DNA from 2 places in the Dietzia maris genome. Region 2 is predicted to be linked to the other one. Evidence: predicted binding sites of a transcription regulator. Region 2 holds the regulator's gene; the other holds the start of a gene.

Region 1 (14,679 bases), 540 kb from region 2:
TGGCCGGTGCCGCTGATCAGGAAGGCGTGATGGTGGAACAGCGTGACGGGCGTCGTCGGACGCGCAGGGCGACTCTCGCGGTGGCTCTCGGTTCATTGGGCTTGCTGTTGTCCGGTTGTAGCCTCCAGACCGACAACAAGTGGTGGAACCAGACGATCAACTTCGGATTCCCGACCGGTGTCACCCCCGAGGGCGTCGCGATCCGCGAGTTCTGGACGGGCACCGTCATCACTTCGCTGATCGTCGGGTTCTTCGTGTGGGGCCTGATCTTCTGGTCGATGGCCGCCTACCGCAAGCGGAAGAACGACAACGGCGAGTTCCCGCGGCAGACGGCGTACAACGTGCCGCTGGAGCTGATCTACACGGCTGTGCCGTTCGTGATCATCTCCGTGCTCTTCTACTTCACCGTGGTCACGCAGAACAAGGTCCTCGACCTCCGTCCGGAGGAGGAGGTCGGCGTCAAGGTCGACGTCACCGCGTACCAGTGGAACTGGAAGTTCGGCTACAACAAGGTCGACGTGGCCGGTGCGAGCATCGAGGATGGCACCAACTACGAGGCGCAGCGTCAGGCCGAGGAGGCCGGTGTGCTGTCCGACGAGGCCCGCGAGGCGCTCGGGAACGAGGGTGAGCCCGCCGCCGGCGGCCCGATCCACGGCCGTCTCGCCGAGGACAAGTCGTACCTGCACTACAACAACATCGAGACCGTGGGCACCTCCGAGGAGGTCCCGGTCCTGGTGCTGCCGACCGACACCCGCATCGAGTTCCGGCTCGCGTCGGCGGACGTGATCCACTCGTTCTGGATCCCCGAGTTCATCTACAAGCTCGACGTCATGCCGCACCCCGGCAAGAACCAGCAGTTGAGCATGTTCCAGATCGAGGAGATCGAGCGCGAGGGCGCCTTCGTCGGCCGCTGTGCCGAGATGTGCGGCATCTACCACGCGATGATGAACTTCGAGCTGCGTGCGGTCTCCCCGGAGGCGTTCGCCGACTACATCGAATTCCGCCAGGCCAACCCGACCGCGACCAACGCGGAGGCGCTGGAGTCCATCGGGGAGGAGCCGTACTCGATCTCCACTGCACCGTTCAAGACCGGCCGCAGCGATACCCGCGACCAGAACAACACCATCGAGACCGCGTCAGCTAACTGACGGTTCTCCCGGTATCACGCGAAGGATTTCTGAACGATGAGCGCAACAGTACGAATCTTTGACGCACTGTTTATCTTCCTGGCCATCCTGGCCATCGCGTACGCGTACCTCACCGGTACGTCGCGGACGGGCGTCGAGTGGGTCGGTACCACGGCCCTCGTGCTCTCGGCCGGCCTGAGCCTGCTGATCGGTGGTTACCTCCGCTTCGTGGCGCGGCGCATCAGCACCCTGCCCGAGGACTACGAGGAGGCCGAGGTCTCCGACGGTGCCGGTGAGCTGGGTTTCTTCAGCCCGCACAGCTTCTGGCCGTTCCTGCTGGCCTTCTCGGTCTTCGTCATCGGCTACGGTGCGGCGTTCTGGAACTGGTGGGTGCTCATCGGTGGCGCCCTCGGCGTGATCTTCTGCGCCTCCGGTCTGGTGTTCGAGTACCACTGGGGTCGCGAGAAGCACTGACCTTCTGATCGTCTTCCGCCGGGGCCCGGCGTCGCTGTCCGCGACGTCGGGCCCCGGCGCTTTTCGCCGCGCGCCGGCGGCCCGTGCCGTTTAGAAGGGCGGTGGGTCGGTGTCGGTGGTGGGGTGGCCGGTTGTGGGTGGGGGTGTGGTGGTGTTGGCGGCGCGTTCGGCGGCGAGGCGTCGGGCGCGTCGGAGCCAGTGGGTGGCTTGTGGTCGAGGGTCGAGCCAGGGCCGGCGGGGTGGGGCGTCGTCGGTGGGGTCTGGGTCTGGGCCGGGGTCGGGGGCGGGGGCGCGTTGGCGCCAGCGGGCCAGGGGGCCGGTGGGGTGGGTGGTCAGGGTGTGGCCGGTGTCGGTGGTCACGGTCAGGGTGCCGTCGGGGGCGAGGTGGTAGTGCCAGCCGTGGAAGGTTTTGAAGCGGTGGTGTTGGCGGCACATGCTGGCGAGGTTGGCTTCGATGGTCAGTCCGCCGGCGGTGGGGTCTGTGTGGTTGAAGGGGCGGACGTGGATGCTATGTCGCAGGCGTCGGCGGGGACGGAGCAGCCGGGGTGGCGGCAGGTGCCGTCGCGTAGGCGGATGCGGTGGGCCAGTCGGTCGCTGATGCGGTAGCGGTGGGCGTGGTGGGGGTTGTCTGTGGCGCCGGGCGCGGTGTCGGGCACGGTGATGGTCGCGCCGGTGCTGCGGGTGAGTAGTTCGATGAGGGCGTCGATGGTGGCCGGGCCGCCTCGGGGGAGGTAGACCTCGGGTTCGCCGTCGGGGCCCGGGGGCGCGAGCACGGTGATGGTGGGGCGGACCTGGGTGGCCAAGGGGCGGGCCCCGGCCTGTGCGCCATCCCGTGCGCCGGTCTGCGCGGCGTCGCCGCCTGTGCGGGTGGTGGCCGGGTCGTCTGGGTCGGTGGGGTCGAGGAAGGCGGCGACGAGGGCGTCGGCGCGCAGTTCGTCGATGCTGCGGATGTACTCGGCGTCGACGGCGTCGCCGCTGGCGCGGGCGGCCTCGAGGCGGGCCTTTTTGTCGCGGGTGGCCTGCTCGGTGGCGGCGCGGTGCAGGACCTCGTAGAGGGTGGAGGCTTCGGTGGCGGTGAGGTGGGCTGTCAGGTCGGCCATGCCGTCGGTGCCGCGGCGCAGGCGGATGTGGCGTTCGCGGGTGGCGGCGGCGCGGCGGGCGCGGACGCCGGCGGGGTCGTGGTCGGTGATGATGCGGTCGAGGGTGCCCAGGATGGCGTCGCGGCCGGGGCGGGTGCCGGCGGCGATGGCGGCCATAAGCCAGTCGATGATCTCGCGTTGGACGGGGCCGCGGTGGGCGGAGTCGACGGTGCGCATGTGGCGGGCGAGCAGGGTGGCGGTGTCCTCGTCGAGGCGGCCGGTTTCCATGGCCTCGACCAGGGTGGGGAAGCGGGTGATCAGGGTGCGGGCCCGGGTGAGCAGGGTGCGGGCGCGGTTGTTGTGCACGCCGTAGGCGGCGACGATTTCGGCGCAGGCGATGTGGAAGGGGTCGATGACGGCGTGCTCGGGCCGCAGGTCGATCTCGGGGTCGTAGCCGGCGGCCAGGTCGCGCCGTTCCTGCTCGTCCTCGCACACGGTGTAGAGGTCGTAGCAGGCGCGCAGTCGGGCGGCGGCGGCGATGTTCTCGGCGTACAGGGCCTGCACGGCGGCGGCGCCGGCCGCGGCGATGGCGGGACAGTTGACGGAGCCGTCCGGGTGCGGCTGTGGTGCTCGCGTCATCGGTGACCGCCCCTTCGTGCGTGGGTGTGATCGCCGCCCGGCCGGGCGAGGATCGCTCGTGTGTTCGATCAAGTGAACACTAGCAACCCGCTACGACACGATGGGGTCCCAACTCGTCTACTCGCAGGGAGGGCGAGGGGCACCGGGCGGCGAGACGCCGGCCGGACGGAAGGGGCGGAGGCGGCGGAGCGGCCACGAGAACGGGCCTCGTCCGCAGTGTGCGGTCGAGGCCCGTTCGTGGGGTGGTGGGGTCGCTTACAGCCCCATGTCCTTGGCGATGATGGTCTTCATGACCTCGTTGGTGCCGCCGTAGATCCGGTTCACGCGATTGTCGGAGTAGAGGCGCGCGATCGGGTACTCGTTGATGAAGCCGTAGCCACCGTGCAGCTGGAGGCACCGGTCGATGACCTCGGCCGCGACCTCGGTGCAGAACAACTTGGCCGAGGCGGCCTCGGCGGCGGTGAGCTCGCCCGCGTCGAGTGCCTCGAGTGCCCGGTCGGCGACGGCCTGAGCTGCATCGACCTTGGCCTGGCAGGCCGCGAGCTCGAACTTGGTGTTCTGGAAGGCGGCGACGGGCTTGCCGAACACCTCACGCTGCTGGGTGTACTCCTTGGCGAAACGCACCGCGGCGGCGGCCTGTGCATAGGCGCCGAAGGCGATGCCCCAGCGTTCCGACGGCAGGTTCTGGCCGAGGTACGAGAAGCCCCGGTTCTCCTCGCCGAGGAGGTCCTCGACGGGAACCTTGACGTCGGTGAAGGACAGTTCGGCGGTGTCGGAGGTCTTGAGTCCGACCTTGTCGAGCTTCCGGCCCACGGAGTAGCCCTCGAGCGAGGTCTGCACCGCGAGCAGGGAGATGCCGAACCGGCGGTCGTCCTCCCGCGGCGGCGCGGTACGCGCGCAGACGATGACGCGATCGGCATGGACGCCGCCGGTGATGAAGGTCTTGGCCCCGTTGAGGATGTAGTGGGTGCCGTCCTCGGAGAGCTTGGCGGTGGTCTTCATGCCGGCGAGGTCCGAACCGGTGCCCGGCTCGGTCATGGCGATGGCCCACATCTCCTCGCCGGAGACGAACTTGGGGAAGTACCGCGACTTCTGCTCATCGGTCGCGAGCATCTTCAGGTAGGGCAGGCAGAGGGCGACGTGGACGTTGGAGCCCCCGAAGCTCACGCCTGCGCGGATGACCTCCTCGGATTGGATGGCCTCGAACTTGTGCGAGTCGAGGCCGGCACCGCCGTACTCCTCGTCCACGGTGATGCCGAACAGGCCGAGGTCGGCGAGCTTGTAGTAGAAGTCGCGCGGGACTATCCCGGCCTCGTACCACTCGTCGTAGTGGGGGACGACCTCGGACTCGATGAAGTCGCGGAGGGTCTTCCGGAAGGCCTCGTGGTCTTCGTTGAACACAGTGCGGCGCAAGAGGGTGCCTTTCCATCTGGAGCCCGCCCGGGTCGGCGGGCCGATCGTGCCGGAGGGGAGCGGGGAGTCGGGTAGTGGACTGTTACTGGTGAGTAGCTTACAAGAATCCGACTGCGCTCCGCGGGTTCCTCACCTCATCCGTTCCGGTTATCTCACTCATTGCCCGGAGTGAATTCCAGGCCGTTGTCGGCGACGATCCGGATCGGACCGCTGACGTCCGTCCCGTCGACTCGCCGGCCCTTCTGGGTCACTGCGACGACGCCCTTCTCGCGGAGCTCGAACGCGACCGACCGCGCCGTCTCCATGTGGTCGCGCCAGCGTTCCCCGCCGACGACCCGGGCTGCGTCCGAGGGGCAGATCGACCCGGTGCCGCGGGAACGTAGGAGGGTTCTGATCGTCGCCTCGAGTCGCTGCCGCGTGCCCTCGTCGGTCGGCTCCCACCACGGATCGCCGCGCTCACCGAGGGCGACCTTCGCGTCATGCACCATCACCCGCGCCACATCTCCCCGGGCCTTGACCTCCCGCCGCCCGGTCATCAGTGCGCGAACCAACTCGGCGCGGAGCTTCTCGGGAATCGAGGGGTCGGTCGCGCGCCAACGCCTCACGCCGACCACGATGTAGCGGCCGGCGTCCGGGTGTTCCACGCCGTCGGCAGGGCCTTGCTGCTCGTCGCTCACCCTGTCGATCATGCCTGCGAGAGTCCGCGGTCGGCGGTGATCGCATCCGACGGCGGTCAATCCGAGTCCGGTGTTATCGTCACGACAGGGCACTGAAACGTGTTCCACCGGATGAGACAGAAGACGAGGGATCTTCGTGACGGCGCAGGACAGTACTTTCGACGCGGAATTCGACGTGGTGGTCGTGGGATCGGGGGTGGCCGCGCTGTTCGGTGCCGCCGCCGCGGCCTCGCGCGGACTGTCCACCTGCCTGATCGAGAAGACCGACCGATTCGGCGGAACCTCCGCCTACTCCGGCGGGGCGGTGTGGCTGCCGGGAAACGCCGTCCTCGCCAGAGACGGTGTCGACGACTCCGTCGAGAAAGGGCGGACCTACTTCCGTGCGGTGGTGGGCGACCGAACCGACCGGGATCTGCAGGACGCTTTCCTCAACACGGGGCCGGAGGTCGTCACCTTCCTCCAGGAAGAACTGGGCATCCCCACGAGGTTCCAGGCGTTCCCCGACTACTTCGACGCACCGGGGCGCCAGGAGCAGGGTCGGAGCATCTACCCGAAGCCGATCAAGGGCGAGGAGGTCGGGGATCGGGTGGCTGATGTGCGCCCGCCGGTTCCCGCCGACCAGTTCGGGGCGGCCGAGGACACCACCCGGCTAGCCCCGGTGATTCACGGGGATCTGCGGATCGCTGGGTGAAAATAGACCGAAGTGCTTCCTGAACAGGGGAAACTGGGACTTGTCTAGAGCTCCAGGTTCTCAAGCAGAAAGCACTCGGTAGGTGAAGCGTACTTCGTGGTCGTCTGGTCTGTCGTTCTCCGTCGAGGATGTCGGGGTGATTGCTCATGCCGGGGTCATCGCGCCACGTCTTCTGGCTGATCGCGTCGGCCTGACCGCCGAGCTGTCGGGGGCCATGGCGCAGCGCCGATCCATCCCGATCCATGACCGTGGACGGGTGTTGACCGATGTCGCGGTGATGCTCACCGGTGGCGGCACGTCCATTGCCGATATCCGCGTCCTGCGCCACCAATCCACGGTCCTGGGTCCGGTCGCCTCCTCTCCGACGGTGTGGCGCACGCTGGATGAGGTCACCGCTGGTAAACGCAAGAAGATCCAGGTCGCGCGTGCCCGCACGCGGCGGCACGTTTGGTCCCAGCTGCCTGGCGGGGTGCCGGCCTCTAAGTGCGCGGGCCGGGATCTGGGGGACACGGTCGTGCTTGATGTGGATGCCACCATCGTGGTCACCCACAGCGAGAAAGAACAGAGCGCGCCAACCTATAAGCGCACCTTCGGCTACCACCCGATCGGCGTGTGGTGCGACAACACAGAAGAGTTCCTCGCTGCGAGCTTGCGCCCGGGCAACGCGGGGTCGAACACCGCGGCCGACCACATCGACGTCCTCGGGCAAGCCATCGCCCAGATTCCCGCCGCCCATCGGCGTGATCTGCTGATCCGATCCGACGGCGCCGGCGCCTCCCATGACCTGTTGGAGTGGATCTCCGAGCAGAATCGGATCCGTGGTCGGCGGGTGGAGTACTCGGTCGGCTTTTCGATCACCGCCGGAATCCGCCGGGCCATCGCGATCGCCCCCGACACCGCGTGGGGGCCAGCGGTGAATCAAGGCGGCGACCTGAGGCCGGGCGCGGAGATCGCCGAGCTGACTGGACTGCTGCCGCCCAGGATGCTCGCCAAGTGGCCCGACGGGATGCGGGTCATCGTCCGCCGTGAGCGGCCCCACCCCGGCGCCCAGTTGTCGATGTTCGAGGAACTCGACGGGTGGCGCTACCAGGCGTTCGTCACCAACACCGCCACCGGTCAACTGCAGTTCCTCGAGGCCAGGCATCGGGCGCATGCCCGGGTGGAGGACCGGATCCGCCACGCCAAAGACACCGGCCTGGGCCGTCTGCCCTCGCGAGAGTTCGCTCTCAACCAGGCATGGCTGGTGGCGGTGATGATCGCCGCCGACCTCGTCGCCTGGACCCGGATGCTGGCCTGCACCGGCGCCGCCGCCATCCTCGCAGCGTGCGAGCCCAAAGCGATGCGCTACCGCTTCCTCCACGTCGCCGCCCTACTGACCCGCAGCAGCCGACGTAGACGGGTCAAAATCCCCGAAACCTGGCCCTGGGCCACCGCCATCGAAGCGGTGTTCCACAAGATCGCCGCGATCCCCAAACCGGCCTGACCCCGCCTGCCCACCCTTGAGAGCACCACCCGGAGACCCGCCCACCGGCAGCGCCAGCCGGCGCCCAAACACGTCTACACGACCCGCCGGGCACAACATCCGTAGAGAACCGACTCCATCACGCCCCATGAATCAGCGGGGCTAGAGGGAGGCCGCGCGTGGGTCGCCAGGCTCGTGCTCGCGCTTGACGCGATGGACTCCGCCGAGACGCGTCTTAACACCGCGGCCCGCGAGCTGGTGCGCGACGAGGACGGACGCGTGATCGGGGTGGCCGTCGACGGTGACGGTGGCCGCCGGCTGCTCGGTGCCCGTCGGGGCGTGCTGGTCGCCGCGGGTGGGTTCGAGCGTTCCGGGGAGCTGCGTCACCGCTGGCAGCAGATGCCGACCGCCGAGTGGTCGTCCTCGCACCCGGACACCGGCTCCGGCGACGCGGTCCGCATGTTCGAGGACGTCGGGGCGCAGCTCGACCTGCTCGACCAGTCGTGGTGGTGCCCCGCCACCCTCTTCCCGAACGGCCACGCGGCGTTCACGCTGGGGTTCCGCTCCGGGTTCATCGTCGACGGCACGGGCCGTCGGTTCGCCAACGAGCTCCTGCCCTACGACCAGATGGGGCGCCGGATGCGCGCCCGGATGGCGGACGGGGCCGGTGACGAGTTCTGGCTGGTCTTCGACGACGCCGAGGCCGGGGGCTTCCCGGCGATCTGTATCCCGGCGCCGGAGCCCGACCAGCTGCGCGAAGCGGGGCTGTGGCACACCGCCGGCTCCGTCGGCGAGTTGGCGGCCGCCACCGGGCTGGACCCCGCGGCTCTGCAGGAGAGTCTCGAGCGGTTCAACGGCTTCGCCGAGCGGGGCAGGGACGCGGACTTCGCCCGCGGGGAGGACCCGTACGGTCGCTTCTTCCTGGGTGCCTCCACGGCCGAGCAGTGCCTGCGTCCCGTGGGCGGGGACCGACTCCACGCCGTCCGCCTGGTCCTCGGTGACCTCGGCACCAAGGGCGGCGCGGTGATCGACGCGAACGGTGCCGTGCTCGACACGGAGGGTCGTTCGATCCCCGGCCTGTACGCGGCGGGCAACTCGTCGGCGTCGGTGTCCGGGGAGGCCTACCCCGGGCCGGGCGTCCCGCTCGGCTCCGGGATGACCATGGCGTTCAGGGCCGTGGCCGACATGGCCGGGGAGCCGCTGCCGATCGCGCCCTGAACCGGGCCGCGTGGGCCTGCCGGCCCGGCAGCTGCCCTCAGCGGCTGGCCCAGCGGAGGAAGTCAGCGACCGGGATGACCGGCGTACCCCACCGCTGGGCGGCCCGTGACTTGGTCGACTGGCTGCCCGGTTCGGCGATCACCAGCGCGTCGCAGCGGGACTTGGTCACCGCGGACACCGGTTCGAGGCCGCGTCGGCGAGCCATGCCCTCCATCTCGTTCCGAGCCACCACCGTACCGTCCCGGTCGAGGGCACTGCCGCTGAAGCACACGCGCGCCCCGGGGCGCAGCACCTCGGCCACGTCGACCGCCGGCGCGGCCTCCAGCCCGCGCGTGAGATCCGAGCCCACCACCTCGGAGGCCAGCCGAAGCCTGTCGAGCAGTGCAGCGGTCATCGGCACCCGCTGCGCGGCGCGACGGATCTGGTCGGCCACGAGCCCGCGCGCCCCGACCACGAGGTCGCAGTCGCCGGTGTTGACCACCTCGTCGTCGTCGCCAGCACCCGGGTGGCCACCGCGGCGCGGTGAGTCGAGTAATACGGCCGACACCTCCGCGCTGATGCACAGCATCGCCGACAGCTGGGGGAGCGCCGCCGGGGACGGTGGGTGGGCGTCGCCGTCGCGGGTGAGAAGGTACCCGCCCCGCGCCAGCTCTCCCGGACCCGCCTGGCCCGGCCCGACCACGTCGAACACCCCGGCGCCGGCCTCGTCGAGCCACAGCCGATCCCGGACTTCGAGAGCGACCCGCGCACGGCGGATCGCCGAGCCGGCGCGATGACGCGCACGCTCGCCGGGGATGAGCGCGGCGGAGGGGATATCCACCCCGAGCGGCATCGCCACCGGGCTGCCCAGACGCTCGAGCTCCGAGTCGAGACACTCCAACGTGGCGTCCAGGTTCACGCCTATCGGCGTGTAGCCGTCCACGAGCGGTGCGATCAACGCCCACGCCTCGGGCAAGGTCGGCGCGAGCAGCACGTCGGAGGCGGAGATCCCGTAGTCCGCCCGCGCCTGGCCCAGATCGCGCTGCGGATTGACCAGCGTGGTCACCGCGCTACCGTCCGGGAACACCACCGCGAGCTCCACCGGCCGCGGACGGGAACGGGCGCTGTCGCCCCCGACGGTGAGCGCCGCGACAGCACAATAGCGGTGGCCGTGGACATCTCCCTCGGGGTCGCGGAGGAACCGGAGGATCCGGCGGTCGGTTCCGAGGTCCCCCGGCCTGACCGGCCGGGTGAGGACGAGACCGTCCAGGGACCGCGACCGGCTCAACGCGACGTACAACTGGCCGGGCGCGAAGGTGCCGCCGCCGAGATCCACGATGAGCCTGTCCAGCGTCTGGCCCTGGCTCTTGTGGATGGTGATCGCCCAGGCGAGGGTGAACGGCAGCTGCCTGAAGGAGCCGATGACCTCGTGGCGGACCGCGCCGTCGGAGCCGTCGGGTCGGGTGACGTCCCAGGTGTGTGGCGCGACCTCGGCCACCTCCCCATCGGAGAATCCGACGACGACGACGGGTCCGTCCTCGCCCCGACCCTCCCGTCTCCCCGGCGACGCGTCGAGCACCCTTCCGATAGAGCCGTTGACCCAGCGGCCCGCCGGGTCGTTGGTCAGCATCATGACCTGGGCACCGACTTTGAACACGAGCCTCGCCTCGGTCGGGGGCTCGAACCCGGTGAGGTCGCCGGTGACGGCCGCCTCCGACGTCAGCTTCGCCCCGGGCAGACGGTCGAGACGTCGGCGATTGTGGGCGGCGGCCATCCGGTTGGTGGTCGTCAGTGTCAGCCACGGCGCGTCGTCCGGAGGCGTGAAGCCCGGGTCGGTCCGTGAGTTGAGCCGCTCCAGCGCGGTGCCGACGAGCGTGCCCTCGCGGATCGAGTTGAGGATGGCGGTCAGTTCCGGGTCGCCGGACTGTCGGAAGACGCGGGTGAGATCGACGGTGGGGAAGCGGTCGCGGTCGAAGCGCTCGGCGGAGAAGAAGTAGGGGGTCGTGTACGCCGCGTCGAAGTCGGGTCGCTCGGCGTCGGTGACGACCGGTGGGAGTTGGAAGAGATCGCCCACCAGGACGAGCTGGACGCCGCCGAACGGCATCGTGGGGTCCGGACCGAATCGCTCGAGGGCGATCGCCATCATGTCGAACAGGTCGGCGCGGATCATCGACGCCTCGTCCACGATCAGTGTGCGGACGCCGGCGAGGGCCCCGGCGAAGCGTCCCGGGCGGTACGAGGAACTGCGGACGTGGCCGACGGTGGACCCGGGGTGGAAGCCGAACAGCCGGTGGATCGTGTAGCCGCCGACATTGAGTGCGGCGATGCCGGTCGGGGCGGCGACCAGGGTGGGGCGGCGCGTCTCCGACAGGAAGCGACGGATGAGGGTCGACTTACCGGTGCCCGCCTTGCCCGTGAGGAAGAGGTCGTGCCCCCCGTGGAGGAGTTCGAGGGCGTGGTCGAACTCATCGGTGAGCACGATCGCACCGTCCGCTCCGGACGAGTGTGACTGCTCGATCATTCCTGTCCCGCGGGTCGAGGGTGTGGTGGACGACGACCGCGGGCCGGACCTCCTCGGAGAAGGAGATCCGGCCCGCGGTCGGGTGCAGTCGGGGATCAGTGCTCGTCGTCGCGACGAGTACGGTTCTCCTCCTGCAGCGTCGTGAGCATCGAGTGCTCGCGGTGGTGCTTGTCGTGCTCGGCCTCGTCGAGCAGGCGCGACTCCTCGACCGGGTCGGGGGTGAGCGCACCGCGCGGGGGCCGACCCGCGACGCCGAGCTGGTTCATCTTGGTGGGCACCTTCGCGCCGGCGTATTCGAGCGGGACGGCGTGGCCGTGCTCGTCGATCTCGCCGAGGGGCTGGTGGACCTCGATGAACTCACCCTGCGGCAGCCGCATGATGATGCCTGTCTCGATGCCGTGCTCCAGCACCTCGCGATCCGAGCGCTGGAGGCCCAGGCACAGACGGTAGGTGAAGAAGTACACCAGCGGCGGCAGCAGGATGAGCCCGATGCGTCCGGCCCACGTCGTCGCGTTGAGCGAGATGGCGAAGTGGTACGCGATGAGGTCGTTGGATCCCATCAGGACCAGGACCACGTAGAAGGTGATCGCCATCATGCCGGACGCGGTACGGACCGGCACGTCGCGCGGACGCTGGAGCAGGTTGTGGTGCGCCTTGTCGCCCGTGATCTTGGCCTCGATCTGCGGGTACAGGAACATCAGCACGACCATGGCGCCGAGCATGACAGCCACCCAGGTGGTCGCCGGGATCGTGTACGGGCCGAGGTAGAGCTCCCAGGCCGGCATCACACGGGCGCCGCCCTCGGTCCACAGCATGTACCAGTCGGGTTGCGAACCGGCGGAGATGTGCGACGGGTTGTATGGCCCGAGGTTCCATATGGCGTTGATCGTGAACAAGCCCGAGAAGAGCATGAGCATGCCGACGGTGATGGCGCCGAACGCGATCGACTTGACGGCGAAGACCGGGAGGATCCGGACGCCGACGACGTTCTTCTCCGTGCGGCCGGGCCCGGGGAACTGCGTGTGCTTCTGGTACCACACCAGCGCGAGGTGAGCGGCGATCAGCGCGAGGATGATGGCCGGGATGATCAGCACGTGCAGGACGTAGAAGCGGGGGATCATGATCTCGCCGGGGAAGTCCCCGCCGAAGATCATCCAGTGCATCCAGGTTCCGATCACGGGCAGACCCACGATGATCCCGGAGGTGATGCGGAGGCCGGTGCCCGAGAGCACGTCGTCCGGCAGACCGTAGCCGAGGAAGCCCTCGACGATGCCCAGGAGCAGCAGCACGCAACCGATGGTCCAGTTGGCCTCACGCGGGCGGCGGAACGCGCCGGTGAAGAAGATGCGGATCATGTGGACGACCATCGAGGCCACGAACAGCAGGGCCGCCCAGTGGTGGATCTGTCGCACGAAGAGTCCGCCACGGACCTCGAACGAGATGTCCAGCGCGGTCTCGTAGGCACGAGACATCTCGATGCCGTTGAGCGGAGCGTACGCACCCTGGTAGATCACCTTCGACATAGAGGGGTCGAAGAACAGGGTGAGGTAGACACCCGAGATCAGCAGGATGATGAAGCTGTACAGGGCGATCTCGCCCAGCAGGAAGGACCAGTGGGTCGGGAAGACCTTGTTGATCTGCCGGCGCAGACCCTTGGCCATGGTGTACCGCGCGTCGAGGCCGTCGCCCAGGGACGCGAGTCTTGTGTTAGTGCTCATGAACGACGCTCCCAGAAGGCGGGTCCGACCGGCTCGACGAAGTCACCGTTGGCGACGAGGTAACCCTCGCTGTCCACGGCGATGGGCAGCTGCGGAAGCGCGCGGGCGGCGGGGCCGAAGACCGGCTTCGCGTACTCGAGCGCGTCGAACTGCGACTGATGGCACGGGCAGAGGAATCGATGGGTCTGCTGCTCGTACAGCGAGGTGGGGCAGCCGAGGTGGGTGCAGATCTTCGAGTAGGCGTACAGGTCGCCGTAGTTGAAGTTCTCCTGGCCCTTGCGCTTGACGACGCGGGCCGCGTCCTCGGGGCGGAAACGGATCAGCATGACCGAGTTACGCGAACCGTGGATCGAGTGCATGTGCTCCTCGAAGTTGCCCAGGGCGCTCGCGGGCAGCGGGAAGACGGACTCGAGGCCACCGGCGGCGAGGTCGTCGACGCGGATGCGCTCGAGGCGGCCCTCACCGGCGGGGGGATGCCCGTCGGGGTAGACCTTGCCGGTGTCGCGGCCGAGGTACACCTTCTCCGGCGGCAGGCCGTCGGGGCGGTTCTCGGAGGCGAGGGTCCAGCCGGTGGTGTGGAGGGTGCCGTCACCGGAGAGGGTCATCTCTCCGCGCTTCCACGGGTTCTTGATCATGCCGCCGAGGGGCAGGATCGCGGACAGGCCGATGAGGCCGACGCCCGCGCCGAGGAACCCGCCCATGACCTTGCGGCGGCCGATGGTGGACGACTTCCACGAGTCGTTGAGCTCGGCGACGATCGTGCGGCGGTCGACCTCGTCGGACGGGCCGTCGTGGCGCGTCTGGACCGAGATCTCCTCGGGGACGAACTTCTTGGTGAACTGCACGGCGCCGAAGCCCAGGAACAGGATCGACAGGCCGATCGTGCCGCCGAGGAGCGGCGTGTAGGCCATGTACAGCCAGAAGCCGTCCTCACCCTCGCCGCGGTACTCCCACGGCCAGAAGAGGTAGACGACGGCGAAGGCGAGGGCGAACAGTGCCGACAGGGCGAACCAGGTGGTGACGGTGCGCGCGGCGCGCTTCTCGGCGCGGGTGGTCACGCCCTCGGGCCAGCGGCTCTCGCGGTGCCGGATCTCGACTCCGTCGAGCCGGGTGCCCAGCTCGACGAGCTCGGCCTCGCTCATGCGGTCCAGGTCCGCCGGTGACGGGTTGTTCGGGGTCTCACTCATGAACGGGATCCGATCCACAGGGTCGCACCGATGAGGGCGACGATGCCGACAAGCCAGATAGCCACGCCCTCGGTCACCGGGCCGAGACCGCCGAGGCCGTAGCCACCGGGCGAGACCTTGTTATCCGTGGCCTTGATGTAGGCGATGATGTCCTTCTTCTCGTCAGGCGTGAGCTGCCGGTCCGAGAACTTGGGCATGTTCTGCGGGCCGGTGAGCATGGCCTGGTAGATCTCCTGCTCGTTGGCAGGGTCCAGAACCGGCGCGTACTTACCGCCGGAGAGTGCTCCGCCGCGGCCGGTGAAGTTGTGACAGGACGCGCAGTTGAGCCGGAACAGCTCGGAACCGCGGGCGATCTCCTCGGCGGTGCTCTGCCCGGAAGCGCCCCGCAGCGACTCCTGCGCGATCGTGCCGTCGGCTTTGGTGATGATGCCCGGCCCGCCGCCGTGGAGGTCGACGTAGGCCGCGAGAGCCATGATCTGCTGCTCGCTGTAGCG
Region 2 (14,679 bases):
CATCAAGAAGTCCGGCTCCTGGTTCACCTACGGTCAGGACCAGCTGGGCCAGGGTAAGGAGAACGCTCGCCGCTACCTCAAGGACAACCCGTCGGTGCGGGACGAGATCGAGCGGAAGATCCTCGACAAGCTCAACATCGGTGCGGGCGCGGAGATCGCGGAGATCGAGGCGGAGTCCGATGAGGACGCTCCGATCGACGTGGTGCCCGTCGACTTCTGATGCCGGGCCGCTCCACGCGGTCGGGCCGGTCCGGCGGGCCGGGCCCGGCCGGCGGGGGCATCGACGCGGACGGGTTGCGCGCCGCCATCGCCGCCGTGGAGTCGCGGCCCTCGAGCACCGCGGACCTTCCCCCCTTGGCACCGGAGGCGCACGAAGCCGCCACGTCCGCCCTGCGGCTGCTGCGACATCGGCCGCGCAGTGAGCACGAACTCCGTCAGCGGTTGATCGCCAAGGAGTTCGCGCCGTCGGCCGTCGACGAGGCGCTCGATCGCGTCCGTGCGTGGGGCCTGCTCGACGACGCCGAGTTCGCCGCCGAGTGGGTCCGCGGACGCCGGCGCCGCCGCGGCCGCTCGCGCGGGGCGCTCGAGCGGGAGCTGCGCGACAAGGGCGTGGCCGAGGGACACATCGCGAACGCGGTGGCCGATATCGACGAGTCCGACGAGCGTCGGCAGGCGACTGAACTCGCGCGCGCCCGGCTCGGCAGACGCCCGGCCGCCGCGCTCTCCGGGCCCGAGGCGCAGGGCGAGCGGCGGCGGCTCGTCGCATTCCTCGCCCGGCGGGGTTATCCCACGGGGTTGGCGATGTCCGTCGTGGACGCCGAATTGGCGGCCCACGCCTCGCCCTGAGTACCCTGGCCTGCGTGGATTCTCTCGTGACCGACCTGCATCCGGCGGCGGAGAACGCCCCCGCCGAGGGCGTGGACCGCCGCACCTACCAGGTGCGCACCTTCGGATGCCAGATGAACGTCCATGACTCCGAACGGCTCTCCGGGGTGCTCGACGCCGCCGGCTACGTGCCCTTCGAGGGCGACGCCGACCCGGCCACCGGCAGCCTGCCGGACCTCGTTGTGTTCAACACTTGCGCGGTCCGTGAGAACGCCGACAACCGGCTCTACGGCACCCTCGGCCATCTGCGGCCGTGGAAGGACGCCAACCCCCGACTACAGATCGCCGTCGGCGGATGCCTGGCGCAGAAGGACAAGGACGCCGTCGTCTCGCGGGCGCCGTGGGTCGATGTCGTGTTCGGCACCCACAACCTCGGGCACCTGCCGACCCTCCTCGACCGCTCCCGGCACAACGAGCGGGCCGAGGTGGAGATCGCCGACTCCCTGCAGCACTTCCCCTCGACCCTGCCGGCGACCCGTGACTCCGCCTACGCCGGCTGGGTCTCCGTCTCCGTCGGCTGCAACAACACCTGCACGTTCTGCATCGTGCCGTCCCTGCGCGGCAAGGAGGTGGACCGCCGCCCCGGCGAGGTCCTCGCGGAGATGCAGGCCCTCGCCGACGAGGGCGTACTCGAGGTGACGCTGCTCGGCCAGAACGTCAACGCCTACGGACGGTCGTTCCACGACCCCGACGAGCCGTCCGACAAGGGCGCGTTCGCCAAGCTCCTCCGCGCGGCCGGCCGGATCGAGGGCATCGAGCGGATCCGCTTCACCTCGCCCCACCCCGCCGAGTTCACCGACGACGTCATCGAGGCCATGGCCTCCACCCCGACCGTCTGCCCGCAACTGCACATGCCGCTGCAGTCCGGCTCCGACCGCGTCCTGCGCGCCATGCGGCGCTCCTACCGCTCCGAGCGCTTCCTCGGCATCATCGATCGCGTCCGCGCGGCCATGCCGCACGCCGCCATCACGACCGACATCATCGTCGGCTTCCCCGCTGAGACCGAGGAGGACTTCCAGGCGACCCTCGACGTCGTCGAGAAGGCCCGGTTCTCCAGTGCCTTCACCTTCCAGTACTCGCCCCGCCCCGGCACCCCGGCGGCCACGATGGAGGACCAGATTCCCAAGACCGTGGTCCAGGAGCGGTACGAACGGCTCATCGCCCTCCAGGAGCGGATCACCCTGGAGGAGAATCAGGCGCAGGTCGGGCGCGTCGTCGAACTGCTCGTCACCGCCGACGAGGGCCGCAAGGACGCCGCCACCGCCCGCATGACCGGCCGTGCCCGCGACGGTCGCCTCGTGCACTTCGCGCCCGTCGGAGAAGCCGCCGACCGGGTGCGCCCCGGCGACGTCGTCACCACCCGCGTCACCGCCGCCGCCCCGCACCACCTGCTCGCCGACGACGGTGTCCTCAGCTACCGCGCCACGCGCGCCGGGGACCGCCACGAGGAGGGCCGCAAGCCCGAGACGCCACCGATCGGCGTGGGGCTGGGGCTGCCCACCCTGCGCCGCGAGACCGCCCCCGCCGCCACCATCGAGAAGGGATGCCCCACGTGAGCACCGACGACGACCGACGCGACCCTATCGCAGGGATCATGGAGGTCACCCGCAACGCGGAATCGGAACTGCGCTCGAAGGACCGCATCCTCGGACGCACGCTCGTGATCGGCCGGGCCTACCTCGCCTCGGCCGTCCTCATCGTGCTGCTCGCCGCAGCGCTCGCGCTCCCGCACAGCGACGGCGTCCGCGGATTCGACGTCCTGTTCTTCACCGACGTGGCCCGCGAGCAGTACACGTCGCTACCGTCCCACCTGTTCGTCCTCCTGTACTCGGTGGGCACCATCGTCTTCGGCGCCGTAATGATCCTGACGCAGAAGTGGTGGGCCGCCGGCATCGCGTGGAGCACGGCCTGTGTGGCCGCCGTGTACGGCGTGCTGGCGATCTGGCTGCGCCAGTCCGGCCGCGGGCCCAACGCGGACTTCCAGGACTTCGGCGGGCCGGGCTTCGGCCTCTACCTCAGCGAACTGCTCGTGCTGGCGCTGGTCGCCACCCTCGCCGCGGTGCTGTGGTCGCGGACTCCCGAGCAGCGACAGCTGGAAGAGGACGCGCGGCACGGCGACGGGGCCTGACCACACCCGCGTAGACGCCGGGAGCCCGGCCGGGGTCACCGGCCGGGCTCCCGGCGTCTGTTCGTGCCACCGTCAGCGGGTGTCGACCGCCTTCTCCGCGGCCTCGGCCCACTCACGCCACTGCGCGGCCTGCGCACGCGCACTCTCGGCGTCCCTGACCTTGCCCGCGGCGTCCGCCTTGGCGGCCTGCTCCTCGAAGTCGCGGACCCGGTCCCAGAACTGGCCGGCACGCGCCTTGGCCTCAGGATCCGTGCGGCGCCACTCGGTGTCCGCCGCGTCCGCGACCGCCTTCTCCAGCGCACGGATACGACCCTCGAGGCGACCCATCTTGTCGCGCGGGACCTTGCCGATCTCCTCCCACCGGGCCTGCAGGTCCCGCAGCGCGGACCGGGCGGCGGCCAGATCGGCGGCCGGGTCGATCCGGCCCTCGAACTCGGCGAGCAGAGCCTCCTTGGCCTCGGCGTTCGCCTCGAACTCCGCGTCCCGCTCGGCGGCCGCAGCATGCCGCGCGTCGAAGAAGGAGTCCTGGGCGGCCTTGAACCGCTTCCACAGCGCGTCGTCCGCCTCACGCGGTGCGCGGCCCGCGGCCTTCCACTCGTCCATCAGCTTGCGGAAGGCCGTCGCCGTGTCGTTCCAGTCGGTCGACCCGGACAGCGCCTCCGCGCGCTCGACGAGTTCCTCCTTGACACGCTTCACCGAGGCCCGGTTGCGATCCAGCTCCGCGAAGTGGGAGCCGCGCCGGCGGTTGAACGCCTCGCGCGCCTTGGAGAAGCGCTTCCACAGCGCGTCGTCCGTCTTGCGGTCGATCCCGCGGATCGTCTTCCACTCCTCGAGGATGTCCCGGAGACGGTCACCCGCGGCCTTCCACTGGGTCGAGGACGCGCCGATCTCCTCGGCCTCGGCCGCCAGGGCCTCCTTGCGGGCGATCGCGGCCGCACGTTGCTCGTCCTTGCGCTGACGGGCGCTGGCCTCGACCTCCGTGGACCGTTCGATCACCGCCGCCAGACGCGCCGCGAGCGAATCCAGATCGCCCACGGCCGCGGCGGTCGGGATCTGCGCCGCGAGCGCCTCGGCCGAGGCGCGGGTCTTGCGCGCGTCCTGCGGGTGCGATTCCAAACGCGTCTCCAGCAGGGACACCTCGGCCGCCAGGTCGTCGAAACGGAGCCCGAAGTGGGCCAGCCCCTCCTCGGGAGCCCCCGCCTGCCAGGAGCCCACCTGGCGCTCACCGTCACCGGTGCGCACGAACACCGCGCCCGTCTCGTCGACCCGACCCCACTGTGACGGGTCGGAACCGCGCGTCGTCCGGACATCGGTCGCGGGAGCGGGCCGCGGAGCCACCTTCCGGGCGAGCGCCGCGGGCGACGGTGCGCCCGGCCGTGGCCCGGGTCGCGGACCCGGTGCCGGGGTCGCCCCGCCGTCGCTCGCTCCGCCCGTGGCGGTGGGTGACTGCTCGGTCATCTCGTCCTCATTTCCTTCTGCCGCGTGCCACGGCACCGTCGCCGGGATCGCACCGGACGTCGCCTCGCCGCCCCGGCTCGGACCGGCGCGGCATCCTCCTAGTGTGTACCAACCGTCGCGCGGGTGTCCGCCGTATCCCCGGGTACGCCCCACCGGGCCCACCCGGCGTCACGGGGCGGCGTCCTGCGACGGTGTCGTACGCGGTCAGTAGGGTTTCGAGGTGTGAACACGTCAGTCGTCCTGGTCCCCGGTGCACCCGCGCTCGTGCCCGTGCTCTCCGGGAGCGCGGCCGCCGACTCCGCACGCCAGGTGGACGAGATGGTCCGCGTGCTCCGGCGTGCCGCGGAGGACGCGACCGCGGTCAGGGTCGTGGGCGCGGACAGCGGCGGACGCTCACTGGGCGACGTCCGCTCGACGCTCGCCCGGTGGGGGGCCGACGTGCCGGTCGGACGGCCCGGTGCCCCGCCGGCGCCGCACGAGGCGGTTCCCGATGCCGCGCTGATCGCGTGGTGGCTGCTGGACCGCGCACAGATCGGCCTGACCAGGGGCTTCACCGGCGTGACCGGGCCCTCGCCCACCACGCCGCAGGTCGCGGCGGACGACCTCGTCGTCGTCGTCGCCGACGGACCCGCCTCCCTCGCGCCGCGCGCCCCCGTCCCCGAGGACCCGCGCGGCGTCGCCCTGGACGCCCGGCTCGGCCGGTGGCTCCGGGACCCCGGCGAGCTTCCCGACCACGGGGCGGCCGTCGCCGAGGAGATCGGGTGGTGGAGCCGTCCCGCCTGGCTCGTCCTCGCCGACCTCGTGGGCGGGCGCGCCGCGCGAGAACGGCTGTCCTGGGCGCCGTTCGGTGTCGGCTACCACTGCGGGTGGTGGTCATGACCGGCCCGGCCCCCGTCGCCGTGATCGGGCCCACGGGCACCGGCAAATCGGAGCTCGCGCTGGATCTGGCCGAACGCCTCGGCGGTGAAGTCGTCAACTGCGACGCGATGCAGCAGTACCGCGGCATGGACATCGGCACCGCCAAGCTCAGGCCCGAGGAGCGTCGCGGCATCCCGCATCACCGACTCGACGTCCTCGATGTCACCCACACCGCGAGCGTCGCCGACTTCCGCGATGAGGCCGAGCGGGAGATCGCCGGGATCCGCGACCGGGGACACGTGCCGATCCTGTGCGGTGGGTCGATGATGTACATCCAGGCGCTCGTGGACGGGTGGAGCATCCCCGACACCGATCCCGAGGTGCGTGCTCGCTACGAGCGGCGGCTGGAGGAGATCGGCGTCCGCGCCCTGCACGACGAACTCGCACGGGTCGACCCCGAGGCGGCGCGGACCATCCTGCCCACCGACCCGCGGCGCACCGTCCGCGCACTGGAGGTCGTCGAGCTCACGGGGCGGCCGTTCTCCGCGTCCCGACCGACCATCGGCGAGCCGCGATTCGGCACCCGTCTGATCGGCCTGCGGTGCGCGCTGCCCGAGCTCGACGACCGGCTGGCCGCCCGGACCTCGACGATGTTCGCCGACGGGCTCGTCGAGGAGGTGCGGGGCCTCGTCGGAGTCGGGCTCCTCGAGGGCGTCACGGCCCGCCGGGCGATCGGCTACGCCCAGGTCCTCGACGAGATGGACGACGCCCTGCGCATCGACGACGACGGGCTGGCCCGTGCGGAGGAGCGGACGGTCATCGGCACCCGCCGCTACGTCCGCCGTCAACGGTCCTGGTTCGGCCGCGACCACCGGATCCGGTGGATAGACACCGACACCCGCGACCGGGCCGACGACGCCCCGCGCCCGCTGGACGCGGCGCTGCGGATCCTGGGGGAGGGATCCCGATGACCGCGCCCGGCGGCGGGCGGTCCCGCGTCCAGTCCGTCGACCGCGCGTTCTCGCTGCTCGACGCCCTGTGCCGCCGCGGCGGGCGCGCCAGCCTCGGTGAACTGGTCGCAGACACCGGTCTGGCCGCCGCGACCGTCCACCGGCTCTGCGGCACCCTCGCCGAGAGCGGACACCTCCGCCGTGACGCCGGCCGCGGCTACCTCCTCGGCCCCCGCCTCCAACGGATCGGGGACGCGGCCGAGCGCGCGACCGCCGCGTGGGCGGAGCCCGTGCTGCGGGCCGTCGTCGAGGGCACCGGGGAGACCGCCAACCTCGCCGTCCGGGAGGGCGACGGTGTTGTCTACCTCGCCCAGGTGCCCTCGCCCCACTCGATGCGGATGTTCACGGAGGTGGGGCGGCGCGTCGAGGTCCACTGCACGGCGGTGGGCAAGGCCCTCGTGGCGGGCGATGACGACGCCGAGATCCGCGCCATGTTGGAACGGGCCGGCATGCGCCGCTACACCGATTCGACCCTCGTCGAGGTCGGTGCACTGATCGAGCAGATCCACGAGGTCCGACGCCGGGGCTTCGCCACCGACGAGTCCGAGCAGGAGGAAGGGGTGCGGTGCGTGGCCATCGCCGTGGGCACGGGCGACGCCGCGTTCGCGATCTCCGCGTCCGGGCCCGAGGCCCGGTTCACCCGGGACCGCAGGGACGCCGCCGTCGACATCCTCAGGGCCGCGGTGGAGGGCCTCCTCGGCTGACCGACCGTGCCGGCGTGGCGCCGTCCCGATACAGGAAATCCGCTACCCCCGGCCCGGATTCGCTACCTCTGCAGGGGTAGCGGATGCCGAGGGGGAGTAGCGGATTCCCGCAGGGGTCAGAGCCCGTTGGCGGTCTTGAACTCGCGGCGACGGCGGTGCAGGATCGGCTCGGTGTAGCCCGACGGCTGCGTGGTGCCCTCGAGGATCAGCTCGCGGGCAGCCTGCCAAGCGATTGAGGACTCGACGTCCGGCGCCATGTTCCGGTAGGCGTCGTCGCCCGCGTTCTGCTTGTCGACGACCTCGGCCATACGGCGCAGCGAATCTTCCACGAACTCTGCCGTGACGATGCCGTGGCGGATCCAGTTGGCCAACAGCTGCGAGGAGATCCGCAGGGTGGCTCGGTCCTCCATGAGGTTCACGTCGTGGATGTCCGGCACCTTCGAGACGCCGATACCCTGCTCGACCCAGCGGACGACGTAGCCCAGGATGGTCTGGCAGGAGTTGTCGACCTCCTCCTTCTTCTCCTCGTCCGACCAGTCGGTGTTCGGGGCGAGCGGCACCGTGAGGATGTCGTCGACGCTCGCGCGACGACCGCCGGCGAGGAGCTCCTCCTGGCGGGCCAGGACGTCGACGCGGTGGTAGTGGGTCGCGTGGAGGGTCGCACCGGTCGGCGACGGGACCCAGGCGGTGTTGGCGCCGGCCTGCGGCTGGCCGATCTTCTCGGCGAGCATCTCCGCCATGAGGTCGGTCTTCGCCCACATGCCCTTGCCGATCTGCGCGCGGCCCCGCAGACCACACGCCAGGCCGGTGTCGACGTTGAAGTCCTCGTAGGCGTTCATCCAGCGCGCGGACTTCATCTCGCCCTTGCGGATCATCGGCCCGGCTTCCATGGAGGTGTGGATCTCGTCGCCGGTGCGGTCGAGGAACCCGGTGTTGATGAACACGACACGCTCCGTCGCCTCCGCGATGCAGGCGGCGAGATTCACCGACGTGCGGCGCTCCTCGTCCATGATGCCGACCTTGAGAGTGTTGGTCGGCAGGCCGAGGAGCTTCTCGACGCGGCCGAACAGCTCGGTGGTGAACGCGACCTCGTCGGGCCCGTGCTGCTTGGGCTTGACGATGTAGATCGACCCGCTGCGGCTGTTGCCGCGCTCGTTGCCCTCCGCGATCCCGTGCATGCCCGCCAGCGCGGTGATCAGCGCGTCGAGGATCCCCTCGGGGAGCTCGTTGCCCTCGGCGTCCAGGACCGCGGGGTTCGTCATGAGATGGCCGACGTTGCGGACGAACAGCATCGAGCGCCCGTGGAGGCGGACCTCCCCGGAGCCGTCCGGAGAGGTGTAGACGCGGTCGTCGTTGAGGACGCGGGTGAACGTCTTGCCGCCCTTGCTGATCTCCTCGGAGAGGTCACCCTTCATCAGGCCGAGCCAGTTGCGGTAGCCGAGCGTCTTGTCCTCGGCGTCGACAGCGGCGACGGAGTCCTCGAAGTCCATGATCGTCGTGACGGCGGACTCGAGGACCACGTCCTTGACGCCGGCCGCGTCCGTCGAGCCGATGGGGGAGTCCGGGTCGATCTGGATGTCGATGTGCAGGCCGTTGTTGCGCAGCAGCACCGAGGAGGGGCTGGCGGTGTCCCCGAGGTAGCCCACGAACTTCTCCGGGTCGGCCAGCCCGGTGGTCGCGCCGTCCGCGAGCGTGACCTGCAGCGTGCCGTCCACGACCGCGTACCCGGTGGTCCCCACGTGGCTGCCGGAGGCCAACGGCGCCGCGTCGTCGAGGAACTCACGTGCCCACTCGATCACCTTGTCGCCACGGACCTTGTTGTAGGAGTCGCCCTGTTCGGCGCCGTCGGTCTCGGGGATGGCGTCGGTGCCGTAGAGGGCGTCATAGAGCGAACCCCAGCGGGCGTTGCCGGCGTTGATGGCGAACCGCGCGTTGGTGACCGGCACCACCAGCTGCGGACCGGCGACGGTCGCGATTTCCGCGTCGACGTTCTCCGTGGTGACCGAGACCGACTCGGGCTCGGGCACGAGGTAGCCGATCTCCCGGAGGAACTCCTTGTACGCCGCCTGGTCGATCGGCGCCGGGTTCTCGTGGTGCCACGCGTCGATCTTCGACTGCAGCTCGTCCCGCACCGCGAGCAGCTCGCGGTTCCGGGGGGCGAGGTCGGCGAAGATCTCGGAGGCACCGGCCCAGAACGCGTCGGGGTCGACCCCGGTGCCCGGGATCGCCTGGGTGTTGACGAAGTCGTAGAGGACCTCGTCGACCTGGATACCGCCGACGGTGATGCGTTCGGACATCGATGCTCTCCTCAGGTAGGGGATCGTTCTCCCGACCGACTCTAATGTCCTCGTCGTGGCGCTTCATCCGCTATTTCCGCAGTGCGGAACGCCGGTCCGCCGCTAGTACGATCGCGACATGACTCCGGACCACAACACGCCGACGGCCACCGACGGCATCGCCTTCATCAAGGGCCACGGCACCCTCAACGATTTCGTGATCCTGCCCGATGACCACGCCGAGCTCGACCTCGACGAGACGCTGGTCCGCGCGCTCTGCGATCGACGCGGCGGGATCGGTGCCGACGGGATCCTCCGGATCGCCACCGCCGGCGCCCTCGTCGATCGCGGGGTCCTTCCCGCGCTACCGGACGGGGTCGACCCCGCGGACTGGTTTATGGACTACCGGAACGCGGACGGTTCGATCGCCGAGATGTGCGGCAACGGAGTCCGGGTGTTCGCCCACGCTCTGGTGGCCACGCACCGGGCCGACATCGGAACGATCGCCATCGGCACGCGTTCCGGGCCGCGGCCCGCGACGATTGTGTCCCGCTCCGGCGACGACGCCACGGTCCGGGTCGACATGGGCGAGCCGCGACTGCTCGGACTCTCCTCGGCAGAACTCGGCGGCCGCACCTTCGCGGGCGTGGCCGTCGACATGGGTAACCCCCACCTGGCCTGCGTCGTGCCCGGGCTGGACGCCGCGGCTCTGGCCGCCCTGCCGGTCGCCGACCCCCCGACCTTCGATCGCGACTTCTTCCCACACGGTGTCAACGTGGAGATCGCCACGCCCCTGACCGGGGGCCGGGTGACCATGCGCGTGCACGAACGGGGAGCGGGGGAGACGATGTCATGCGGGACCGGCATCGTGGCGACGGCGGTCGCCGCACTGGCCGACGCCGGACGCGGCAGCGGAGACGTCGTCGTGGCGGTACCGGGCGGGGAGGTCGAGGTCCACCTGGCCGACGGCGGTTCGACCCTCACCGGTCCGTCCGCGCTCGTCGCCAGCGGCCGGTTCCACGGCGGTGCGTATCACACGCCCGCATACGCGACACACGCGGCCCCGATGTGAGATGATGCTGGGGAATGACTATTGATCACACGGCCGTTGAGCGGCCGACACGCGACCTCGATCCATCCATCGGCGAACTGCAGCTCGAGGAGAGATCCTCGCTGCGCCGGGTGGCGGGTCTGTCAACCGAACTCCAGGACGTCAACGACGCCGAGTACCGCCAGCTCCGACTGGAGCGGGTCGTACTGGTCGGCGTGTGGACCGAGGGGTCCGCAGCCCAGGCGGACGCCGCGATGGCGGAGCTCGCCCAGCTCGCCGAGACGGCGGGCTCCGAGGTCTGCGACGCTCTCATCCAGCGCCGCGACAAGCCGGACGCGGCGACCTTTATCGGCTCGGGAAAGGTGAGCGTTCTCAAGGACGTCATCGCCGCGACGGGTGCCGACACCGTCATCTGCGACGGTGAGCTCACCCCGGGTCAGCTCCTGGCGCTGGAGAAGGCGGTCAACGTCAAGGTCATCGACCGGACGGCGCTGATCCTCGACATCTTCGCCCAGCACGCGACCAGTCGCGAGGGCAAGGCGCAGGTCTCCCTGGCGCAGATGGAATACATGCTCCCTCGTCTCCGCGGGTGGGGTGAGTCGCTCTCCCGCCAGGCGGGTGGCCGGGCCGGCAGCAACGGTGGCGTCGGCCTCCGTGGCCCCGGTGAGACGAAGATCGAGACGGACAGGCGCCGCATCCGCGAGCGGATGGCGAAGCTGCGTCGCGAGATCAAGGGCATGAAGCAGTCCCGCGACACCAAGCGCTACCGCAGGCGTGCCACGCCCGTTCCGTCGATCGCTATCGCCGGATACACCAACGCCGGCAAGTCGAGCCTGCTGAACCGGATCACCGGCGCCGGCGTCCTCGTACAGAACGCGCTGTTCGCCACCCTCGATCCCACCACCCGCCGCGCCGACCTCCCCGACGGGCGATCGGTCGTGTTCACCGACACGGTCGGCTTCGTCCGGCATCTGCCCACGCAGTTGGTCGAGGCGTTCCGGTCCACGCTGGAGGAGGTGGTCGACTCCGAGCTGCTACTCCACGTCGTGGACGGTTCGGACGCGTTCCCCCTTCGTCAGATCGAGGCGGTCCGCAAGGTGATCAACGAGGTGGTGGAGGAGCAGAACGCCGAGCGCCCCCGCGAGTTGGTGGTCATCAACAAGATCGACGCGGCCGACCCGGTGGTGCTCACCGAGCTGCACCACGCCCTGCCGGACGCGGTATTCGTCTCGGCGGCCACGGGGCAGGGTGTCGACGAGCTGCTCGAACGGATCATGCAGATCGTGGCCTCCGGTGACATGGAGATGACTCTAGAGGTCCCGTACACGCGGGGTGACGTGGTCGCACGGGTCCACACCGAGGGTGCGGTCGTCGAGGAGGAGCACACCGACCGTGGCACTCGCCTGGTCGTGCGGCTGCCCGCCTCGGTGGCCGGTGAGCTCGGCGAATTCGTCTCGGACAGCAGTACGCGCGACGGGGCCGCCTGACCGGCCCCTGCGACGACGACGCCGCCTGACCCGATCGATCCCGGGCAGGCGGCGTCGTCGTCGAGGGCCGGTTCAGAGCTTGCGGAACACCGTGACGACCTTGCCCAGGATTGTGGCGTGCTCGCCCGGGATGGGACTGAAGGACGGGTTGTGGGGCAGGAGCCAGACCCCCGTGGAGTCCTTGCGGAAGGTCTTCACGGTCGCCTCACCGTCGATCATCGCGGCGACGATATCGCCGTTGTCCGCTACGTTCTGCCGCCGCACCACGACGTAGTCACCGTCGCAGATCGCCGCGTCGATCATCGACTCACCGACCACCCTGAGCATGAACAGGTCCCCGGACCCGACGAGGTCGGTCGGGAGGGGGAAGACCTCCTCCACGGCCTGCTCGGCCAGGATGGGGCCACCCGCAGCAATCCGGCCGAGGACCGGGACGTAGACGGGCTCGACCGCTCCGCTCGGACGACGGACCTCGCTGGTCGGCGACCGGCGACCCCGGGCCTTCTGCCCGGGCACCCCGTGGACGTCGACAGCCCGCGGCTTGTGCGGATCCCGGGTCAGGAACCCCTTCTTCTCCAGGGTCCGCAGCTGATGCGCTACCGACGACGTCGATTGCAGGCCCACCGCGTCCCCGATCTCGCGGATGCTCGGCGGATAGCCGCGCTCCTTGACCGTGTCGTGGATGTGCAGTAGCACGCTCTTCTGTCGGTCTGTCAGTGAGTCGAAGTCGGGCTTCGGCATCTCGGGTCCCTTCGGCGAATGGATGTTCGACGTCGTCATCTGTGTACACCCTATCGCCCCTCAGCGGGGAGCGCCACACACACGTTCGAAGTTTTTCGTCGCGGAATGGTGACCTTGTCGGAGTCGCGTGATACAACTCTAGGCGTATCGGGATTCGAACAGACGTACACAGAAACCCATACGGTTGTGCGAATCCGCTTCGCACACCGTATCGAGCAGGGAGTGGACATGACCATTCTGGAGATGCACTCGCACACCGACTCCACCGCGCGCTGGACGGAGATCTGCGCGGCAGAACACCGCGCTCCCGCACCGAGCGCGGACGGTGTCCGCCGGGATCCCGACCGGTCCGGTGAGCGTCAGACCCGTGGGCGTACCGGGACCCGACCCGGCGCGCGGCCGGTGGGCCGTCGCGACTCCGCCTCGCCCAACCGCGGCGCCTCCGCCGACCGGGTCGCCACCCTCGCACCGGCGCCCTCCCGCACACCGGCTCCGCGGCGGATCGTCCAGGCCCGCCCGGTGGCGTCCGACAGTGTGCGCGCCTGCCGCGTCGAGTCGTCGGCTCCGACCCGTGTCGTCGATGACGTGCCCGCCTGGGCACTCTTGGCCTGCGGCATCGCCTTCGGGATACTCATGCTCCTGGCCGTGGCGTTCCTCGGCGGGCCCGCCTACGCGTGACCGGCGCACCTGCCTCCTAGAATGAGTCGGGGACGGTGGTCAATCGTCCCCGCGTCCCGTGGTCCACGTCCCGGGAGGCGTGAAGTCCGGTCGACGAAGGGCCACACGGGAATGTACTGCCCTACATGCCACAACGAGGACTCCCGGGTGATCGACTCACGATCGGTCGACGAGGGTCAGGCCATCCGGCGCCGCCGGGAGTGCCCGGAGTGCGGGCACCGGTTCACGACGCTCGAGACGCCACTGCTGACGGTCCTCAAACGCAACGGTGTCACCGAGGCCTTCAGTCGCGACAAGGTGGTCCGGGGAGTTCGCCGCGCCTGCCAAGGCCGGTCCATCGATGAGGACGCCCTGCGGCGCCTCGCCCAGCAGGTGGAGGACACCGTCCGCGCTCGCGGCGCGTCCGAGGTGCCCGCCCACGAGATCGGTCTCGCGATCCTCGGCCCCCTCCAGGACCTCGACGAGGTGGGCTACCTACGCTTCGCCTCCGTCTACAAGCAGTTCAGCTCGGCCGACGACTTCGAACGCGAGATCATCGCACTCAGAGACCGCCGCGCGAGCCGCTGAGCCGCCGCGCGAACGTCTGACCCGCCGGGCGCTCAACGCCGGGCGCGGGGAGCGAGCGCGTTCGCGACCGCCTTGTCGATGCGCTCGGCCGACACCGGGCGGGCCGTGCCGAGGGACTGGGCGAACAACCCCACCCTGTATTCGGCCAGCAACCACCGCAGCTCGCGGGTCGCGCGCGCGCCGCCGGGCCGACGCCGCAGAGCCGCGCACGCCTCCTCGACGGTCTCCTCCGACCGCGCCAACCGGGCTGTCAGTTCCCGATGTCGGGCGGGGGACTTCTCCGCGAGGTCGAGTCGGACACCGACCGCCTTCACGTGCCGCTCCAGGTGCGGCAGCACGTCGACCGGATGACGCGCCAGGAAACCCTTACCCACCAGGAACTCCAGTGACGGTCTCACCGCCTCGGCGACCTCGGCCGGGGCCTCAGCCACACGCACGGACACCTCCTGCGCCGCCACCAAGGCGGGCACGACCGTCGAGATCGCCGATGCCACGGCCCCCGGCACCTCCGCCCTGGCGGCGTCCCGCAGTTCGGTGAACTCCGCCACCGTCAACACCGGCACGCCCTTACGTCGGGCGATGATGCGGCCGCACGCCGCCAGGGCGGCGTCCGAGACCAGTGCCTCGACGCCCCCGTGCGGGTACTGGGTCAGGGCCAGTCGCTGCTCGACCGGGCGGCCTCGCAGGATCGAGGAGGCGGAGACGAGGTCAGACGAGATGAGCGTGAGGACCGCCGACGCCTGCCTGGTCCGGCGTTCCTCCTCCGTCGCGCACGCGACCCGGTGGATGCCGTCCGCATCGACGCGCAGGGCGGGGTAGACCGTCACCTCCACACC

Evidence for each region. Region 2 encodes LexA, which represses DNA repair genes until DNA is damaged. Its sites were predicted from a motif close to CGAACANNTGTTCG; they were not measured.
Region 1: the regulator LexA is predicted to act here: its motif matches at 3,373-3,386, upstream of VYL96_RS06095 (DUF222 domain-containing protein).

Annotation. Positions count from the first base shown of each region.
Region 1 covers NZ_CP143053.1:1,329,963-1,344,641, forward strand. The annotation lists gene ctaC (aa3-type cytochrome oxidase subunit II) at 30-1,148, shown strand; gene VYL96_RS06085 (cytochrome c oxidase subunit 4) at 1,185-1,601, shown strand; gene VYL96_RS06090 (hypothetical protein) at 1,692-2,036, opposite strand; gene VYL96_RS06095 (DUF222 domain-containing protein) at 2,060-3,319, opposite strand; gene VYL96_RS06100 (acyl-CoA dehydrogenase family protein) at 3,575-4,732, opposite strand; gene VYL96_RS06105 (DUF3253 domain-containing protein) at 4,885-5,421, opposite strand; gene VYL96_RS06110 (FAD-dependent oxidoreductase) at 5,546-6,100, shown strand; gene VYL96_RS06115 (IS1380 family transposase) at 6,183-7,583, shown strand; gene VYL96_RS06120 (FAD-binding protein) at 7,701-8,780, shown strand; gene VYL96_RS06125 (AAA family ATPase) at 8,818-11,280, opposite strand; gene qcrB (cytochrome bc1 complex cytochrome b subunit) at 11,376-12,998, opposite strand; gene qcrA (cytochrome bc1 complex Rieske iron-sulfur subunit) at 12,995-14,185, opposite strand; gene qcrC (cytochrome bc1 complex diheme cytochrome c subunit) at 14,182-14,679, opposite strand, start outside.
Region 2 covers NZ_CP143053.1:1,874,624-1,889,302, reverse strand. The annotation lists gene recA (recombinase RecA) at 1-220, shown strand, start outside; gene VYL96_RS08675 (regulatory protein RecX) at 220-846, shown strand; gene miaB (tRNA (N6-isopentenyl adenosine(37)-C2)-methylthiotransferase MiaB) at 873-2,441, shown strand; gene VYL96_RS08665 (Rv2732c family membrane protein) at 2,429-3,013, shown strand; gene VYL96_RS08660 (DUF349 domain-containing protein) at 3,086-4,471, opposite strand; gene VYL96_RS08655 (class III extradiol ring-cleavage dioxygenase family protein) at 4,694-5,350, shown strand; gene miaA (tRNA (adenosine(37)-N6)-dimethylallyltransferase MiaA) at 5,347-6,300, shown strand; gene VYL96_RS08645 (IclR family transcriptional regulator) at 6,297-7,043, shown strand; gene VYL96_RS08640 (malate synthase G) at 7,160-9,340, opposite strand; gene dapF (diaminopimelate epimerase) at 9,459-10,391, shown strand; gene hflX (GTPase HflX) at 10,406-11,857, shown strand; gene lexA (transcriptional repressor LexA) at 11,930-12,598, opposite strand; gene VYL96_RS08620 (hypothetical protein) at 12,827-13,276, shown strand; gene nrdR (transcriptional regulator NrdR) at 13,388-13,843, shown strand; gene hrpA (ATP-dependent RNA helicase HrpA) at 13,876-14,679, opposite strand, start outside.